Regions from separate parts of the Pseudomonas sp. NUPR-001 genome, predicted to be linked through region 3. Evidence: riboswitches for the same ligand, from Rfam matches in the RefSeq annotation. Region 3 holds a riboswitch; each other region holds the start of a gene.

Region 1 (4,887 bases), 830 kb from region 3:
CGCACTGGTGTACTCGGCGCGAGCGCTGGATGCCGTGGGTAAGGTCGAGCAGTAGCGCCAGCCGTGCCGGCATGCACAAACAGTTGCATGCCGGCATTAACGCTTTCAGACTTGCGGTTCACCCTGCCAGGAACCGCCATGATTCACATCCGCCCCATGACCGCCGCCGACTTCGAACGTTTCTGGCCCACCTTCCAGGCCATTGTCGCGGCCCGCGAAACCTATGCCTTCGACCCAGCCATGAGCCAGGAACAGGCGCGTCAGCTGTGGCTGGAATCACCGCTGCATACGCTGGTGGCCGAAGAGGATGACCAGCTCCTGGGCTCGTACTTTCTCAAGGCCAATGCCGCAGGCCCCGGCAGCCATGTGAGCAATTGCGGCTACATGGTCAGCGAGGCTGCGCGCGGCCGCGGTGTGGCTCGCTTGATGTGCGAGCACTCGCAGCGTCTGGCGCGTGAGCAGGGTTTTCTCGCCATGCAGTTCAACTCGGTGGTCGCCAGTAACGAGGTGGCGGTGGGCTTGTGGCAAAAGCTCGGTTTCGACGTGGTCGGGCGCCTGCCGCGCGCCTACCGGCATGCGCGTCTGGGCCTGGTGGATTGCCTGATCATGTACAAGTGGCTGGAACAACCGCAGCAGCCGATGCTGATCGGGCGCAAGAACATCGAGGCGGTGGTGTCGCGCAAACGCGGCCGCTGATTATTCCGGTAGGAGCGGGCTTGCCCCGCGATTGCGGTGTCAGGTAGATCGCTATCGCGGGGCAAGCCCGCTCCCACAGACTTAAGCGCAACTCATTGACTGCAAAGGCTTTCAATGTTCAGATGCGCGCCAGTTTCAGGTGTCCTGCGCCGCCGTGCGCAGGGTGAAACGGGAAGCCGGTGCATCACTCAAAGTGACTAGTCCGGCGCTGCCCCCGCAACGGTAAGCGAGCGAAGCCTTCGATACACCACTGTGCTCCGGCATGGGAAGGTGAAGGCCTTCATGACCCTCGCAAGCCCGGAGACCGGCCTGAAGCTTTGTTTGGCAACCCCGCGGTGGGCGGGCGCAGGCCGGTTTGCGGGCGCCTGCGCGCGCAATTCCTTCATGCGTTGTTCCCTCCGGGATTCATTCCTTCCAAAGATTGTGGAACGACATGTCCCGTAACTCCAAGCTTCACACCCTGGCGGCCAATGCCCTGGCCCCCTGCCTGGCATTCTCCTTGCCGACCTTCGCCGCAGAAACCGGCACCCTGGCCCTGCCATCGACGGCCATTACCAGCACCAGCGACAACCAAGCGATCAGCCTGGCCACGCCATTGCCGGCCGGCTCGCGCCTGAACCTCAGCGCCATGGACACCCCGGCCAGCACCAGCAGTATCAGCGCCGAACAGATCGAAGGGCGCAACAACCAGACCGTGCAAGACGCCGTCAGCCGCTCGCCGGGCATCACCTCGGTGGCAACGCCAGGCAACGGCAACACCGCGTTCTCGGCCCGTGGATTTCAAGGCCACGGTTCGGTGATGACCTTGTTCGACGGCTCGCGCATGTACACCGGTGCTGGTACCCAGACCTTTCCGGTCGATCCCTGGATGGTCGAACGAATCGACATCATCCGCGGCCCGGCGTCGGTGCTCTACGGTGAAGGCGCCACCGGTGCAGTGATCAACGTGATCCCGAAAAAACCGTTTCTGGGCGAGATCCACAACCACCTGCGCCTCGGCTACGGTTCCTACGACCGCCAACAACTGGGCCTGGACAGTGGTGGTTCGTTGAGTGAACGCCTGAGCTACCGCCTTACCCTCAACCAACAGGCGAGCAACGGCTGGGTGGATCGCGGCGATTCGAAGAACCTGGCGATGAGCGCCGCCCTGCGCTTCGACGCCAGCGACAGCCTCAGCTTTACCCTCGCCCACGAGCGTGGCGACGCCGAGCCGATGAACTACTTCGGCACCCCGCTGATCGACGGCCACTACCGCGACAGCCTGCGCAAGAAGAACTACAACGTACAGAACGACGTGCAGCGCTACCACGATGAGTGGACTCGCCTGAACAGCGACTGGACCCTGAGTGACTCGATCAGCGCCAGCAACCAGCTGTACTACCTGAAAAGCCGCCGACACTGGCGCAACGCCGAGGACTACACCTGGGACAGCAGCCTGGGGCAACTGCAACGTGGCAGCTACCTGGAGATCAAGCACGACCAGGAACAAATCGGCGACCGCCAGAGCTTTACCTTCGACCACAACCTGTTAGGCCTGAACAGCAAAACCGTGGTGGGCGCCGAGTACAACCGTATTCGTTTCGGCATCAACAGCAACTCGCCGTACAACGACATCGGCGGTGATTCTATCGACCCGTGGAACCCGGCACCCGGCGACTTCCACAGCGCCAGCCCGACCCGCCCGCAGTCCCAGAGCACTACCCGCACCTTCGCCCTGTTCGCGGAAAACCGCACGCAGCTGTCTGAGCGCTGGTCGCTGGTGACCGGCGTGCGCCGTGATCAGAACCACATCGACCGTGACAATCTGGTCAACGACAGCCGCAGCGACCGCAGCCTCAGCGGTGGTAACTGGCGTGCCGGCCTGGTGTTTGCCATGACCGACGAGCTGTCGCTGTACGGGCAGTACTCCACCAGTGAAGATGGCGTCAGCGACCTGGTGACTCTCAGCCCCAGCCAGCAAAATTTCGACCTGACAGAAGCCAGGCAAACCGAGTTCGGCATCAAGCAGCTGTTCTGGGACGGCCGTGGTGAGTGGACACTGGCGGCCTATCACATCGTCAAGAAGAAACTCTTGGTCGACAACCCGGTGACCCACCAGAAGGAACAAGCCGGACAACAGACCTCCGACGGTATAGAAGCAACCCTGGAACTGGCCCTGGCCAACCAATGGCAAGTGTCGGCCAACGCCTCGGTGGTGCGCGCCAAATACGATGACTTCGAGCAAACGGTCAACGGCCAGTCGGTCTCGCGTGCGGGTAACCGTCCAGGCAACGTACCGCGACGCACTGCCAACCTGTGGCTGAACAAAGGCCTGGGCTACGGTGTCGATGCCGGCATGGGCGTGCGTTACGTTGATGCGCGTTATGCCGACACCGCCAACACCCAGACCGTCCCGGGCTTCACCGTGGTCGATGCCAACCTCGGCTGGCAGGTACTGCCCGATGTGCGCCTGGGCCTGCAGTTGAACAACCTGCTCGATCGCCGCTACGCCGCGACTGCCCACAGTGGCGAGCAGTGGCTGATGGGTGAACCGCGCTCGTACTTGGCAACCATCGACTACAGCTTCTAAACATCCCCCTGGTAGGCGCGGGCTTGCCCCGCGATCGCGGTGTGTCAGTCCCACCGCGATCGCGGGGCAAGTCAGTGGATATCTGCAAAAAGCTGATTATGCTTCAAACAACCTTGCAGTAATGCAAGACCGCGAACCCCAGGGCCAGGGTGCGGTAATTCGAGTAGGTGCTCCGGCCTATTAAAACAAGTCGGAGAACAGTCATGGCGGCAATCGACAGTACGTCCAGCGGCAGCACGCCCAACCGCGGGATTACCAAAGAAGAGCGCAAGGTAATTTTTGCCTCGTCCCTGGGCACCGTGTTCGAATGGTACGACTTCTACCTGTATGGCTCACTCGCCGCGATCATCGCCAAGCACTTCTTCGCCGGCGTCAACGAAACCACCGCGTTCATCTTTGCCCTCCTCGCCTTTGCCGCAGGCTTTGCCGTACGGCCATTCGGCGCCATTGTGTTCGGCCGCCTGGGCGATATGATCGGGCGCAAATACACCTTTCTGATCACCATTGTGATCATGGGTGTGTCGACCGCGATTGTCGGTTTGCTACCCAGCTACGCCACCATCGGGGTAGCGGCGCCGATCATTCTGATCACCCTGCGCCTGCTCCAGGGCCTGGCCCTGGGCGGTGAGTACGGCGGCGCGGCAACCTATGTGGCCGAACACGCCCCGCAAGGCAAGCGCGGCTACTTCACTTCATGGATTCAAACCACCGCGACCCTCGGCCTGTTCCTGTCGTTGCTGGTGATCCTGACCTGCCGCACGATTCTGGGCACCGAAGCCTTCGAAGCCTGGGGCTGGCGTATTCCGTTTCTGCTGTCGATCTTGTTGCTGATTGTTTCGGTGTACATCCGCCTGCAACTGAGCGAGTCGCCGGTGTTCATGAAGATGAAGGCCGAAGGCAAAGCCTCCAAGGCGCCGCTGACCGAATCCTTCGCCCGCTGGGACAACCTTAAAGTGGTGATCATGGCCCTGCTCGGCGGCACCGCCGGCCAGGCGGTGGTGTGGTACACCGGGCAGTTCTACGCGCTGTTCTTCCTGCTGCAGATGCTCAAGATCGACCCGCAAACCGCCAACCTGCTGATTGCCGGTTCGCTGTTGATCGGTACGCCGTTCTTCATCCTGTTCGGCAGTTTGTCTGATCGCATCGGGCGCAAGGGCATCATCATGGCCGGCTGTATCATCGCCGCCCTCACCTACTTCCCGATCTTCAAGGCATTGACCGAGTACGGTAACCCCGATGTGTTCCTTGCCCAGGAGAAAAACCCGGTCACGGTGATCGCCGATCCCAACCAGTGCTCGTTCCAGTTCGACCCGGTGGGCAAGGCCAAATTCACCAGCTCCTGCGACCTGGCGAAAAGCGTGTTGGCCAAGCGCGCGATTCCTTACGAAAACATGAAGGCTGAGCCGGGCAGCGTCGCGCAGATCCGCATCGGCGATAAAGTCCTGCAGAGTTTCGAAGGCACCGGCATGCCTGCCGCCGACTTCAAAACCCAGAATGATGCCTTCGTCGCCACCCTCACCACCGCCCTGAAAGACGCCGGTTACCCGGAAAAAGCCGACCCGAGCAAAACCAACTACCCGATGGTGTTGCTGCTGCTGACCATCCTGGTGATCTACGTGACC
Region 2 (4,887 bases), 1.6 Mb from region 3:
GCTGTAGAGGTTCGCCGGTTTGAGGATGAACGGGTAGGGCAGCGCGTGCGGGCGGCCGAGCAGATCCTCGATCTGCACGTGCTGAGAAACCACCTGCAGGTCTGGGTTGCTCGATTGCTCGAAACATCGACGTTGCAAGGCTTTGTCCAGGGTGTTTTCGACGTTGCGATGCAGATGGGCCAAGGCTGGGAGTGCCGAGCACAGCCTGGCGGTGATTGCTACATAGCCTTCACGGAAATTCAGCACACTGGTGAACGCATGCTCGTCCAACAACTGTTGCGTCAGCTTGACCAGCTCAGCGCTCAGCCCTTTGGAAAAGTCGTACTTCGCCGTGGCAGGCAGCAGTGCTGGGTTGGCAATCTTGGCGGTTGTGCTGGTGTCGGCAATCAGCACGGGGGTGATGCCTTCGGCAATCAGTCCTTCATACTCTCCGTCGCGTATGTTGCCGATAATCAGGCAGCCAGGTGCGCTCATGGCTGCACCTGCTGATCAAAGCTGTAATGCACCCGGTTCAGGCGCTGGCAAATGTGCGCCAGGCGATGACGGTCGGCAGGGTCAATGCTGTTGCTCAACACGTTGCCGACAATGGCTGCGAGGGCGTCCAGGTCCTGACCGCTGATACCCAGGCGGGTGATTTCCTGAACCCCGAAACGCAAGCACTCGCGGCTGCCGATGCGTTTGTTGTTGACCCGTATCCCCAGCTCGTTGAGCTGTTGTGCGGCCTGATCGCAGCGAGCGCCTTCGAGCAGCAGCAGATGGGTGTCGGTGGGCTGTACGGTCCAGCCGGGAACGTCCGCCAGCGCGCCTTGCAAGCGTCGGGCATTGCTGCACATGCGTTGGGCGTAGGCCTTGCCGTAGTGGTGCATTTCCACCAGGGTCATGAACAGTTGCAGCAGGCTTGGCAGGTTGGGCGAGGACACCAGGCCCGCGCTGATCGACTGCTCGATTTGCTGCGCCAGGTCGGCGCGCCGACAGACAATCAACGCCCGGTGTGGACCGGGCAGTGACTTGTGGGTATTGCCCTGCAGAATGTCCGCACCTTCATCGAGCGGGTTGGCAAAGGTTTGGCCGGCGATCAGGCCGAGGGTATGGGAAGCGTCGTAAATGATCAGGGTGCGCCTGAAACCGTGGCGGTCGAGCAGCTCGCGCAACGGTCTGATGGCGATCACAGCGGTTGTCAGGCCGTGATCGAGCAACACCGCCGCAGGTTGGTGGCCCAGCCCGTGAAGCTGTTCGTCGAACCCGGCCAGATCGATCTGGCCGTGGTTATCCAGGCGCAAAAAGCGGCTGCGCCTGCCGATGTTGTGCACCATTGGCCGACTGGCGAAATGCCCGCCGCACGCTGGCGCCAGGGAGAAAACCGTGTCGCCGGGGTTGGTGAGGGTGGCCAGCACGCTCAGCGTGCAATGAACGCCGGAAAGCACTCGGTACTCCACGAACGCGGCGTTGAACATCGACTGTGTAGCCTCGGTGGCCAGGGCCTTGAGCTCATCGACCTCGGGAAAATGTTCGACATGCATGCCGTTGAACTCAGCCGCGTAATGGTGTCCCGTCGCAGTTTCCGCGTTGAATAAATAGCGGTCGTAATGACGGTTTTGTCCGAGTGTTCGTGCGGTTTCAGACAGTATGTTTTCATTGGCGGTAAGTGAAAGTGTTGTGTGGCGCCTGACAAGTGCCTGATTGAACTGTTCGATAATATAGTTGTACGTGCTGGGGCAGGTGGCGGCTAAAGAAGCTGAACCTTTCATCAGTGGTTTATCCTGTCGAAATCGATAATCAACATGTCACGCCAACCCTGTTGTGCGCCTTTAAACGTTTGCAGTGGGGAAACTTCATGCAAGAGTGCGCGATCATTCAACACGATTGTTTCCATGTAACGGGTCAGCGTTGCACTGAATACAAGTTCTGCGTGTTCGCGGTATATTCGGCTTTCACCTCCTGTGACTGACTCGCGTTTGATCAGGTGCTGAAAAACGAAGTCATGCCCGTCGCGGTGACGACCTTCGGGTGTAGCCTGGCCTTGATTGTGTGGGTCGCAAAGGGTTCTGAACTGGTGACAGGTCACCTGCCAGTCGTGCGGCCCAACGGTGAAGTCCATCAACGTCAGGTCGGCGGCCAGCAAGGCCATGAGCACCGGCGAACCAGTGAATTCCGGCTCGCTGCGCGCATAGATACGCTCGAGCCCACCCAGCAGCGGGTTGTCGGTTGCGGATTGGTAGAAGCGACAATCGTCGAGGGGCTTCCAGCGTCTTTCTCGCTGAAGATACTCGAACTTGCAGATTCTGCGCTTGCGGATACCGTGTTGCGCACCTAAATAAGCGTCCGCTTCTAACCTGTCCCAGCTGGCATTGAATGCATCACAGGTTTCGCCGCCCAGTTGCGTAACGGGTAGCGCCGGATACTGGAGGCAACTGACATACTGATACGCTTTCAGCTGCATGGAAAGTTCAAGCATTACGGCATTGTCCGAATGCCGTAGAGCTGTGTTAGCGCTCATGTGAAAATCACACTTATTGGGGTGTTTTGGTAATGCTCAGGCATACAAGAGTTCCTTTCTTGTGTGGCTGGTTGCTTGGTGGTAATCATGCTTGTCGCGTTTCTTTGAATTATCAAATCGGTATTTGTAATTCTATGTTGCTGAGTTGTTTGTCTGTAGGGTTGTGAGTTTGTGTATAAACAGGAAATAACTTACAAGTTACGCTATTGCTTTAAACATGTTTGTTTGAGGCTGCAGGCTGCGGTTTGTCGCGTTGACATTAAGGCTCCAGGCATTGACCCGCCTCGCGTGCATGCGTAGCCTTGCGCCTTCGAGGTTCTTCGGCGTTGGCCGAAGCTAAGACGGGAACGCGGTTAAAGCCGCGGCTGCCCCCGCAACTGTAAGCATTGAACGGTTCGACACAGCCACTGCATCGCTGCGGGAAGGCGTCGTTCAACTGGCCAACGGCCAGTAGCATGCAAGCCAGGAGACCTGCCTCGAACCGTTTTCGACATCAACCGGGCGGGGTGATCCGGTGGCGAACGCGCCCAGGCAATACAGCCTGTGGCTCTCGTCGCGCATGCCCGCCATCCTGCCAAGGGCATCCGCATGAAAACACTGGCCAAACTTCCCGTCACGATCGTTACCGGCTTCCTCGGCTCGGGCAAAACCACACTGCTGCGGCACATGCTCGACAACGCGCAGGGGCGCCGCATTGCGGTGATCGTCAACGAATTCGGTGAGCTGGGTATCGATGGCGAAATTCTCAAGCAGTGCAGCATCGGTTGCACTGAAGAAGAGGCCAGTGGCCGTGTCTACGAACTGGCCAATGGCTGCCTGTGCTGCACCGTGCAGGAAGAGTTCTTCCCGGTGATGCGTGAGCTGGTGGCGCGGCGCGGTGATCTGGACCACATCCTTATCGAGACCAGCGGTCTGGCGCTGCCCAAACCACTGGTACAGGCCTTCCAGTGGCCAGAAATCCGCAACGCCTGCACCGTTGACGCAGTGATCACCGTTGTCGACAGTCCGGCGGTGGCCGCCGGTACCTTCGCCGCCTACCCGGAGCAGGTCGATGCGCAGCGCAAACTCGACCCTAACCTGGACCACGAGTCGCCGCTGCATGAGCTGTTTGCCGACCAGTTGGCCAGTGCCGACCTGGTTGTACTGAACAAGGCCGACCTGATCGCTGCCGACGACCTGGCCAAGGTGCGCGCCGAAGTCGAGGAAGAACTGCCGCCAGCGGTCAAAGTCATCGAGGCCAGCAGTGGCCGCCTGCCGCTGGAGGTGTTGCTGGGCCTGGGCGCTGAGTCCGAAGCGCACATTGATGGCCGTCGTACCCACCACGACAGCCACCATGATGGTGACGATCACGACGATCATGACCACGATGCCTTCGATTCGATCTCCATCGAGCTGCCTGAAGCCGACGACAGCCTGCTGCTCGACGCCCTGACGCAACTGGTGGTGCAGCATGGCATTCTGCGGGTCAAAGGCTTTGCCGCGATTCCGGGTAAACCCATGCGTTTGTTGATTCAAGGCGTGGGCACGCGGTTCGATAAACACTTCGATCGCGCCTGGCGTAGCGAAGAGCCGCGCATCACGCGCCTGGTGCTGATTGGCCAGGAGCTCGATGCCGCTGCGCTGGAAGCGAGCCTGCGCGCTGCCCTGGGCGCCTGACCCATGCATTTGCTGCGGACCCAGCCCGGTGGTTTTGTACCGGACGACAGTATTGCCGACCTCGGCCAAACCCCCGCCGAGCTGGTCATTCTCTGCAGCGGTGATTCACACCTGGCACTGTTGGCGGCAACCGCCCAACAGTTGCCAGAAGATTTCCCCAGCCTGCGTCTGGCCAACCCGATGCAGGTTCAGAACCATGCCTCGGTCGACCTTTATGTCGACCAGGTGCTGCGCCATGCCAAGGTCATTCTGGTGTCGCTGCATGGTGGCGTCGGTTATTGGCGCTATGGCGTCGAGCAGTTGCTCGAGCTGGCGGCCCGTGGCGTACAACTGATTCTGGTACCGGGTGATGATCGCCCGGACCCGGAGCTCAGCAGCCTGAGCACGGTGCCAGCGGAGCAGACCGAGCGGCTTTGGCACTTCTTGCGCCAGGGCGGCAAGGCTAATGCCCTTCACCTGTTCAATTACCTGGCCAGCGAGTACCTGCAGCGCGATTACGCCTGGTGCGAGCCGCAGCAGTTGCCGCGCACGTCGGTGTATCACCCGCGTAAAGCCAGTGCTGAACTGGCTGACTGGTTTGCCGAGTGGCAGGTCGATCAACCGGTGGTGCCAATTCTGTTTTACCGCTCGCATTTGCAAGCGGCGAACACCGCGTTTATCGATACGTTCTGTGAACGCCTGCACGCCGCTGGGCTGAATCCTTTGCCGATTGCGCTGGCGAGCCTCAAGGAGGC
Region 3 (4,887 bases):
CCAGCTCGCCGCGGGAGTTGCCGATCAAACTGGCCGACCTCAAGTCGCGTCTGACCCTGGCGCTGATTTTCCAGATGCGCGCGCTGTCTGACGAAGACAAGCTGCGTGCCCTGCAACTGCGTGCTTCGCGCCGCGGCCTGCACCTGACAGACGAAGTCGGGCATTTCATTCTGACCCGCGGCACGCGCAGCATGAGCGCATTGTTCGACCTGCTCGAACGCCTCGATCAAGCCTCTTTGCAGGCTCAGCGCAAGCTGACGATCCCGTTTCTGAAAGAAACTTTAGGCTGGTAAGGTAGGGGCTAGAGCCTCGGAACATAAAAGTCACATTTTTTTCGATTGAATTTGCAAATCGATGCGATAGAAGGCATAGTCTCGACTTCTTTAAATCTCAAGACACGGTCGTGCCCATGCTAAATCGCTTCGCACCCCTCGTGCCCCTCGCACTTGTGACCCTGCTTTTTGGCTGCGCGGCGCATAGCCCGGTTTCGCAGCAGCAGGATCAACAATCGGTCATTTCTCAGGTCTCGGCCAAATCCTCCACCTCGTCGGTGTTCGAGGAAGAGCTGGCCACTGAAGAAGACCTGCAAGATTTCGCCAGCAGCAAGCCTTACCAATTGCCAGCCCTGGCTGACAACATTCTCGAACGCGGCATGTCGCTGATCGGTACCCGTTACCGTTTTGGCGGTACCTCCGAGAACACCGGCTTTGACTGCAGTGGCTTCATCGGCTACCTGTTCCGCGAAGAAGCCGGCCTGAACCTGCCACGTTCCACCCGCGAAATGATCAACGTAAAAGCCCCGCTGGTTGCTCGCAACAACCTCAAGCCGGGTGACCTGTTGTTCTTCAGCACCAATGGTCGCGGTCGTGTCAGCCACGCCGGGATCTACCTGGGTGACGATCAGTTCATTCACTCCAGCAGCCGCCGCAGCGGTGGTGTGCGCATCGACAAGCTCGGTGATCGCTACTGGAGCAAAACCTTTATCGAAGCCAAGCGTGCATTGGCCATGGCACCGACTGCGACGACTATTTCGCGCAACTGAACCCTGGCCTTGCCATACCACGGCGACGTCGCTGAAAAGCGCGTCGCCGTGCGTGTTTACAGAAAGCGTCTAATCTAAATTCTCAACTATTTCCGGCCACACCGCCGGACGGCTTCAGACAGGATGTTCTGACCATGGCGATGAAGGCGCGCTTCGCTCTACTTTCCCTGCTGGCACTGCTCGGTGCCTGCTCCAGTCATGCCCCGAAACCCGCCAAAGTGGTTAAACCGGTGGTCATGGCGCCTCAAGTGTATTTCTCTCCCGTTGCTGAAGATGTGCTGTTTCAGGCCCTGGGTCTGGTCGGTACGCCTTATCGCTGGGGTGGCAATACCCCCGATTCGGGTTTTGATTGCAGCGGCCTGATCGGTTACGTCTATCGTGACTCTGCGGGTATTTCACTGCCGCGTACCACCCGTGAAATGATCGGCATGCGTGCGCCCACTATCGACCGCACCGCGTTGCAGTCGGGCGATCTGGTGTTCTTCGCCACCAATGGCGGCTCCCAGGTCAGTCACGCTGGCATTTACGTGGGTGAGGGGCGCTTCGTGCATGCCCCGTCTGCCGGTGGCACCGTGCGTCTGGATTACCTGTCCAACAGCTACTGGAACAAAGCCTACCTCAACGCCAAGCGCGTTCTGGCGCCGCCTCAACTGGCGCGTAACCCCTGACCTGGCGAGGTAGGCGATGACGGCACAAACGCTATACCTCGACGATGCGCTCTACCACTACCTGCAAGCGGTGTCTGTTCGCGAGACACCGCTGTTGGCGCGTTTGCGTGTGGAAACCCAGGCCTTGCCCGAGGCGCGCTGGCAGGTAGCGCCGGAGCAAGGGCAATTGCTGGCCTTGCTGGTACGCCTGATCGGTGCACAGCGAGTCATCGAGGTGGGTACCTTCACCGGCTACAGCGCGCTGTGCATGGCCCAGGCCATGGAGCAGGGGCAACTGCTGTGTTGTGATCTTGAAGGCAGCTACAACGCGATTGCCTGGCGCTACTGGCGTGAGGCGGAGGTGGCACAGCGCATTGAATTGCGCCTGGGGCCTGCCTTGAAGACCTTGGCGAGTCTGCCGTCAGAGCGCTACGACCTGATCTTCATCGATGCCGACAAGGCCAATTATCCGGGTTATCTGGAAGAGGCGCTGCGTTTGCTGCGTTGCGGTGGGCTGGTGCTGTTCGACAACACGCTGTGGAGCGGGCGGGTGTTGCAGGAACAGCCTGACAGTGACGATACGCGGGCGATCCAGGCGTTGAATCTACAGCTCAAGGATGATGCGCGGGTGGACCTTTCCCTGTTGCCGATTGGGGACGGTTTGACGTTGTGTCGTAAGCGTTGAGACTCAATCGCGGGGCAAGCCCGCTCCTACCCTGTAGGGACGGGCTTGCCCCGCGATCGTGCCCTGATTTCAAGCCTGCTTGAGCAGCAAGGCAACCCCCGGATAATACTGCCCCGCCTCGTTATGCAGCTTGCGGTAGGCATAAGGGAAATACCAGGCAATGGCGCAAGCCGTATGCTTTTGCAGATCTTCAACCAGGTCCTGCAGCTCTTCCGGGCTGGCATGCTGCCCGGCTTTCCACGGGCTGGCGAACAGCGCAGCCACTTTGAGCTGACTGGGGGCGGCCACCTGGCGGGCAGCGAACACGGTTTCCTGCAGGGCGTTGCTCAAGTCAAGGCGGCCGATACGCGGCCAGCGCTGGCTGCCTTGCAGGTAGGCGGCCTCTTCACGATTGGCGATGTACAGGTCGCAATGTCCTTCGCGGTCGCCTTCGTCGCGCTGCTTTTTACTCGGGTGGTGTTGCAAGGTCACGAGCTCAGCTTGCCAGGCGGCAGCGCAAAGCACACTGAGGTTGGTTTGAGCGCCGTGCCAGTAAGGCGCTTCGCTGTCGCCCAGGGTCTGGTTGAGTCGGTCAATGCATTCAACCCAGCGCTCCAGCGCCGGGCGCAGGAATTCCAGGCGCGGGTTGTTGATGATCAGACCTTGCATGCCGTTCTCTCCTTTATCGTTGTAATTGAGTGCAGCCAGATCATGGCTATTTGATATCACTGATATCAGGGTGACACAAGCCGACAAACACGCCATTGATCCAGGCCAGTGCAGCACCTTTCATTGACGCTCCGGGTGCAACCCTCTAACCTTCGCGACTTGTTTCAGGTGCTCTGTGGGCTGCGGTCTGGCAGGGTGAAACAGGGAAGCCGGTGGCTGCGCTAATGCGTGCGAGTCCGGCGCTGCCCCCGCAACGGTAGGTGAGTCAAGGTCGCGCATGGCCACTGGGTAATGAACCCCGGGAAGGCGCACGACCCTGGGTGTTCAAGGCCCCGCTCACAAGCCCGGAGACCGGCCTGTTACAGCCAACGGCATCACGGAGGGTGATGCGCGTATCCTTCGGCCCATGCCGCAGCCTTGCGCGTTTCTCCGTCTGCCTTATCCATTCATCTATTACTGTCTTTTTTGCCGCGAACGCTGTACGGCCCTGTGCCGACAAGCTCGCTGCGAACTGACGGATAGTGCTATGCGGAGACTGCGATGACTGAATCCAATGAGCGTGACGAACGCCACCTGGCGCGTATGCAGCGCAAGAAGGCGGTGATCGACGAGCGTATTGCCAATGCGCCGAACGAGTGCGGTTTGCTGCTGGTGCTCAGCGGCAATGGCAAAGGTAAAAGCAGCTCCGCTTTCGGCATGCTGGCCCGGGCCATGGGCCACGGTATGCAGTGTGGCGTGGTGCAGTTCATCAAGGGCCGCAACAGCACTGGCGAAGAACTGTTCTTCCGGCGCTTTCCAGAGCAGGTGCGTTACCACGTGATGGGCGAGGGATTCACCTGGGAAACCCAGGACCGCCAACGCGATATTGCCGCCGCTGAAGCTGCCTGGGCGGTGTCGCGTCAACTGCTGCAAGACCCGGCCATTACCTTTGTGGTGCTGGATGAACTGAACATCGCCCTCAAACACGGCTACCTCGACCTGGAGCAGGTGCTCAGCGACCTGCAGGCGCGCCCGCCGATGCAGCACGTGATTGTCACCGGGCGTGGCGCCAAAGACGAAATGATCGAACTGGCCGACACCGTCACCGAGATGGGCATGATCAAGCACGCCTTTCAGGCAGGCATCCGCGCCCAGAAAGGCGTTGAGCTATGAGTGACACGCGCCACTGCCCGGCGGTGCTGATCGCCGCCCCGGCCTCTGGTCAGGGCAAGACCACCGTGACCGCCGCTCTGGCGCGGTTGCACCGCAATCTCGGGCGCAAGGTGCGGGTGTTCAAGTGCGGCCCGGACTTTCTGGACCCGATGATCCTAGAACGGGCCAGCGGCGCCCCGGTGTACCAGCTGGACCTGTGGATGGTCGGTGAGCAGGAAAGCCGTCGGCTGCTCTGGGAGGCAGCAGGTGAGGCCGATCTGATTCTGATCGAAGGGGTCATGGGTTTGTTCGACGGCACGCCATCGAGCGCTGACCTGGCCCGGCATTTTGCCGTGCCTGTGCTTGCGGTGATTGACGGGACCGCCATGGCCCAGACCTTCGGTGCACTGGCCCTGGGCCTGGCGCGCTACCAGCCGGACTTGCCGTTTGCAGGCGTGCTGGCCAACCGTGTCGGTACCTTGCGTCATGCGCAGTTGCTTGAAGGCAGCCTGACCGAAGGGCTGCGTTGGTACGGTGGCCTGTCGCGGGAAACCGGGATCGAGCTGCCAAGCCGCCACCTGGGCCTGGTGCAGGCCAGTGAACTCAACGATCTGGATGTGCGCCTGGACGCCGCCGCTGCGGCGCTGGCAGCCAGTTGCGAGTCGTCGTTGCCGCCGGCTGTGGCCTTCGCTGCGCCGAGCGTGCAGGTCATCGAACCCTTGCTCGAGGGCGTA
Region 4 (4,887 bases), 1.6 Mb from region 3:
GTCGAACTTCTGCCATTGACGGGACACAACCTGATCGAAGCGTTCGTCAGCGGCGAGGAGTACAGCGTTGAATCGCTGAGTCTGGACGGCCAACACCAGATCCTCGGCATCACCCGAAAGTACACCAGCGGCGCCCCGAGCTATATCGAAACCGGGCATGACTTCCCCGCGTGCCTGGACGACGCCCACCGCAGCCAGATCGAGAGCGCCGTACTGTGGCTGCTCGAACGTATTGGCAACCGCTGGGGCCCGGCGCACAGCGAAATCAAGATCGATGGCCAACGCCTGCATGTCATCGAAACCCAGACCCGCTTCGGCGGCGACCAGATCTGGGAAATGGTCTGGAAAACCACGGGTGTCCATCTGGCGGCCGCGACCATTACCGCGATGACCGGCTGCCCATTGCCCGCGCAAACAGGCACTTACCAGCAAATGGCGATCCGCTTCATCGAAGCGGCTGTAGGCTGTGATCCGGCACAGCTGCACACACAACTACTGCAATACCCTTTTGCCCTGCGGGCAACCCTGCACTCCGAGTCCTTTGGCCGTCCCATCCAATGCTCCGGCGACCGCCATGGTTATGTGCTGCTGGGCTGTCGTGACGACCGCGAGCGGGCCTCCTTCAACAGCGTGATCTCCCACCCACCGTTCATCCACCAAGGACAGGCGCAATGACCCACAACGACCACCTGTATTACCTCGATGGCCCAATCAGCGCGAATTTCCCGTCAATTGCCTTTTCCACCAACGTCTACGACAACCCGGCGGACATTCTGGGCTCGATCACCGATCTCGCCCGTTACTTCAATGCCGTGGAGTTCGAGATCGGCGAAGATGCCGAATCAGTGTTCTGGTCAATGAGCGACGATCAGCGCCTGACGCTGGCTCGGCAAATCCGTCAATTCACCGAACAGCACTCTATCACCCTGACGGTGCATGCCGGATGGTGGGGCCGTCAGTACAACCTATGTGCCAGCGATCCGGGCGAGCGTGCCCAAGCGGTGAACTGCCTGAGCGCCGCCGTGGTGTTTTCGCGCGAGGCCGGGGCCAGCAGTGTCACCTTCCACCCTGGTTACAGAGACCACCTGGATAATCAGGGGCTGCTGACCAACCTGATCAGCGCCATCAACCAGGTCACCGACCGCTGTGATACCGGCACACTCGCGCTGTGCCTTGAGAACATGGGGGGGCAACGCCCGAGTTTTCCGGTGTTCACTGTCGAAGAACATGTCCAATTTCATGCCCAGACCGGCTGCTTCCTAACCATCGACGTCACTCACCTGTGCTCGTTATTCCCTTACGGTCCCAGCCTGTTCGCTGCTATCGAAGCGCTAGCGCCGATCACCCGCCACCTGCACATCGCCGACCTCAACGACACCCATCATCAGCACTTGCCGCTCGGCGAAGGCAACCTGCGCCTGAGCGATGTGCTCAACCGCTTTGCCCGTAACGGCTATCGCGGGGTGGCGGTGGTAGAAGAGTTCATTCCACGCTTCTCCACCGAATACTATCTGGAGAAGGCGCTGGCCTATAAGGCCGGCGTGCATGAACTGTGTACCAGCCGTCATGCCGGTTGACGTCAGCCGCGCTGTGGCAGCACCACGCCGCGAAATCGCCTGCGCCATCGCTGATGCCCTGCCGTTCGTGTTCTCGCTGCTGCTGACCTTCAGCCTGATCGGCATGCTCGGACGGCGCAGCGGTCTGGACCTGTCGGCGCTGGTGGTGTTCAGCGGTCTGGTCATGGCCTCGCCGCTGCAACTGACCTTGTTGGAGACACCGGCACATCTGTTGAACAGCGCCGCTGTTGTACTGGCGGCGCTGAGCATCAATCTGCGCTTTCTGGTGTTCACCCTGAGTCTGAAGCCCAGCCTTGAAGGTCCGGTAAAAGCGTTTGTCCCGGCGTTAGCGGTGATGGCCAATGCCGCCTTCACCCTGATGTGCATCCGCAAACAGCAGCAGCCGATCAGTCGCCCCTACGCCAACACCGTGTGCTTCGTGCTGTACGCCGCCGCCCTGCTCGGGACGGTAGCGGGCTATTGCTTCGCCGGCCTGGCCGCCGAAGCGCTGATGGAACATGTCAGTGTGGTGATTGCGATCTTCATCAGCGCTTCGCTCGGCCAGATGGCACGTGAGCGCCACATTTTTCACGCCCAATGGCTCGCCGCGCTAGCCACGGTGGCAAGCCTGCTGTGGCTGGGGCAGATCAGTTTGCTGCTGGTGCTCAGCGTCACCGTACTGACGAGTTATGCCTATGACCGAGACTGATACCTTCTGGCGTTATGTGCTGATCTGCGCACTGGTCTCGGTAGTCTGCCGCCTGCTGCCACTGCTGGTGGACGTGCAGCGGCTTTCCGGTGGCGCGCAGGCGTTTATCGAGCGACTGGGCAAGTACACCTCCGTGGCGATGCTGGTCAGCTTGCTGGCGGGCGCGTTGTATCCGTTGGCCAGCCAACAGGTATTGAGTGCGGTGTGGTTCGGGCCGGTGGTCCTGGCCTGGTTGCTGAGCCTGACCCGTCTGCCGTCCTACTATACCTTTCTCATCGCACTGGGGGCCTATGCGCTGGGCACCTATGCACTGGCAGTGCTGTATTAATCGTCAATTGACGCGGAACCAGCCCCCATGCTCTCCTACACACCTTGTTACGGGTGCCCTTCACAGGGTGAAACGGGAAACCGGTGCCCATGTGCTTGTTGTTCAAGCCATGTCAGTCCGGTGCTGCCCCCGCAACGGTAAGCGAGCGAAGCGTCAGATCCACTGTGCAGTTGCATGGGAAGGTGATGCTTGCCGGGAGGCCAACGCCACCCCCTCGCGAGCCCGGAGACCGGCCCGCAACAGTGTGCACACAAGCACCACAGAACATAACAAACCCGCGGTGGGCGGGCGCTGTTCGAACCTCTGCGTGCCCGGCCCGCAGGGGTTTCATGCGCTCTATCCACCCGCTGACACTTCAGAGGGAAGCGCCATGTCGATCATCAGCAGCACCGGCAGCAACACAGACAACATTTCCGTCAGCACCACCCTGGCCCAACGCCTGACGGCTGCGGTCTGCGCCTCGATCCTGGGCCTGTGCCTGGTCTACTTCGCCGGTTTCTCGCGCATCGAAGCGGTACACAACGCCGCCCACGATACCCGCCACAGCGCCGCTTTCCCCTGCCACTGAGTAGCCAGCAATGATCAAGCGTATTGCCCGTACCGCCGGGTTTACCGGACTGTTGGCCGCCCTGCTGCTGACCCTGCTGCAAAGTTTGTGGGTGACGCCGCTGATTCTCAAGGCGGAAACCTATGAAAGCGCCGCGCCCGCCGTTGAGGCGCATGAGCATGCCCCGCGCGTGGCTGCCGATCACCACCACGACAGTGAAGCCTGGGCGCCGGAAGACGGCTGGCAGCGTGTGCTGTCGACCACCGGCGGCAATCTGGTGGTTGCAGTGGGCTTTGCCCTGATCCTTGCCGCGCTGTACACCCTGCGCGCACCGAAAAGCGTGATCAGCGGTGCACTCTGGGGCCTGGGCGGCTTTGCCGTGTTCTGCCTGGCGCCGACCCTGGGCCTGCCAGCGGAGCTGCCGGGAACCGCCGCCGCTGACCTGGCCCTGCGCCAGGCCTGGTGGGTGGGTACCGCCGCTGCAACTGCAGTGGGGCTGGCGTTGATCGTGTTTGCCCGGCACTGGCTGTTCAAGGCACTGGGGGTTGTGCTGCTGGTGGTGCCGCATGTGATTGGCGCGCCACAGCCTGAGGTGCATGAAATGTTGGCACCCGAAGCGCTGGAAGCCGAGTTCAAGGTCGCTTCGCTGTTGACCAACGCCGCGTTCTGGTTGGCCCTGGGCCTGATCAGCGCCTGGTTGTTCCGTCGCCCACGCCAGGCCTGAACGACATGCAGGTGTTCGTCGGCCTGGGTTGCCGACGCGGTTGCTCGGTCAAGACCCTGAGCAACCTGTTGCATCACACCCTCAAGGCTCACGACCTGCCACTGGCCAGCGTCGTGGGCCTTGCCAGTATCGACCTCAAGCACAACGAGCCAGGGCTGCTGCAGTTGGCCCAACAGCTCAAGCTCCCCCTGGTGTTCTTCAGCGCCGCGCAACTTGCCGCCTATGAGCCCTGGCTGAGCCATCGTTCAGCGGTTGCCTACCAGCACAGCGGTTGCTACGGCGTTGCCGAAAGCGCCGCCCTGGCCCTGGCCGAGCAGCTCGCCGGCCCGGCGCAGTTGCGGGTGCCTCGCACTTTGAGCAGCGACGCCAGCCTGGCATTGGCCACGGCCCCAGGCTTTAGCGGATAATCCGCCCTTTGTTTCCCAAGGATTGTGCATGACTGTCTATTTCATCGGTGCCGGCCCGGGCGATCCCGAGCTGATTACCGTCAAGGCTCAGCGCTTGATCCATCGCTGCCCGGTGATCATCTATGCAGGCTCGCTGGTCCCCGCTGCCGTGCTGGAAGGGCATCGCGCGCACACCGTGATCAACAGCGCTGAATTGCATTTGGCGCAGATCATTGAAGCCATCAAGCAAGCGCACGACCAGGGGCAGGATGTCGCGCGGGTTCACAGCGGTGACCCGAGTCTGTACGGCGCCATTGGCGAGCAGATCCGCTACCTGCGCGAGCTGGGCATTCCTTACGAAATCGTGCCCGGGGTTACCGCCGTGGCGGCCAGCGCCGCCCTGCTCGGCTGCGAACTGACCCTGCCCGACATCGCCCAGACCGTGATCCTCACCCGCTACGGCGACAAATCGCCGATGCCGCCTGGCGAGCAACTGGCCGACCTGGCCCGCCACCGCAGCACCCTGGCGATTCATTTGGGGGTCAAGCACCTTGAGAAAATCGTCGTAGAACTGCGCCCGCACTATGGCGGTGATTGCCCGATCGCGGTGGTGCATCGTGCGACCTGGCCTGACCAG

The links. A riboswitch is a leader RNA that binds a small molecule or an ion and turns the genes downstream of it on or off. The one in region 3 is predicted to bind cobalamin.
Region 1: linked by a shared signal. The riboswitch ahead of ACP6KB_RS10590 (TonB-dependent receptor) and the one ahead of cobO (cob(I)yrinic acid a,c-diamide adenosyltransferase) in region 3 are both predicted to bind cobalamin.
Region 2: linked by a shared signal. The riboswitch ahead of cobW (cobalamin biosynthesis protein CobW) and the one ahead of cobO (cob(I)yrinic acid a,c-diamide adenosyltransferase) in region 3 are both predicted to bind cobalamin.
Region 4: linked by a shared signal. The riboswitch ahead of ACP6KB_RS13850 (CbtB domain-containing protein) and the one ahead of cobO (cob(I)yrinic acid a,c-diamide adenosyltransferase) in region 3 are both predicted to bind cobalamin.

What each region holds. Positions count from the first base shown of each region.
Region 1 covers NZ_CP197353.1:2,307,549-2,312,435, reverse strand. The annotation lists gene ACP6KB_RS10600 (carboxymuconolactone decarboxylase family protein) at 1-55, shown strand, start outside; gene ACP6KB_RS10595 (GNAT family N-acetyltransferase) at 139-696, shown strand; cobalamin riboswitch at 817-1,023, shown strand; gene ACP6KB_RS10590 (TonB-dependent receptor) at 1,130-3,265, shown strand; gene ACP6KB_RS10585 (MFS transporter) at 3,469-4,887, shown strand, end outside.
Region 2 covers NZ_CP197353.1:3,066,355-3,071,241, reverse strand. The annotation lists gene ACP6KB_RS13830 (ATP-grasp domain-containing protein) at 1-474, opposite strand, end outside; gene ACP6KB_RS13825 (hypothetical protein) at 471-1,748, opposite strand; gene ACP6KB_RS13820 (2OG-Fe dioxygenase family protein) at 1,748-2,455, opposite strand; cobalamin riboswitch at 2,794-2,990, shown strand; gene cobW (cobalamin biosynthesis protein CobW) at 3,086-4,153, shown strand; gene cobN (cobaltochelatase subunit CobN) at 4,157-4,887, shown strand, end outside.
Region 3 covers NZ_CP197353.1:1,478,621-1,483,507, forward strand. The annotation lists gene hda (DnaA regulatory inactivator Hda) at 1-293, shown strand, start outside; gene ACP6KB_RS06845 (C40 family peptidase) at 410-1,042, shown strand; gene ACP6KB_RS06850 (C40 family peptidase) at 1,177-1,710, shown strand; gene ACP6KB_RS06855 (O-methyltransferase) at 1,727-2,374, shown strand; gene ACP6KB_RS06860 (hypothetical protein) at 2,444-3,022, opposite strand; cobalamin riboswitch at 3,172-3,396, shown strand; gene cobO (cob(I)yrinic acid a,c-diamide adenosyltransferase) at 3,563-4,174, shown strand; gene ACP6KB_RS06870 (cobyrinate a,c-diamide synthase) at 4,171-4,887, shown strand, end outside.
Region 4 covers NZ_CP197353.1:3,072,514-3,077,400, forward strand. The annotation lists gene ACP6KB_RS13830 (ATP-grasp domain-containing protein) at 1-675, shown strand, start outside; gene ACP6KB_RS13835 (sugar phosphate isomerase/epimerase family protein) at 672-1,577, shown strand; gene ACP6KB_RS13840 (AzlC family ABC transporter permease) at 1,546-2,265, shown strand; gene ACP6KB_RS13845 (hypothetical protein) at 2,252-2,593, shown strand; cobalamin riboswitch at 2,628-2,845, shown strand; gene ACP6KB_RS13850 (CbtB domain-containing protein) at 2,964-3,161, shown strand; gene ACP6KB_RS13855 (CbtA family protein) at 3,172-3,864, shown strand; gene ACP6KB_RS13860 (cobalamin biosynthesis protein) at 3,870-4,271, shown strand; gene cobM (precorrin-4 C(11)-methyltransferase) at 4,300-4,887, shown strand, end outside.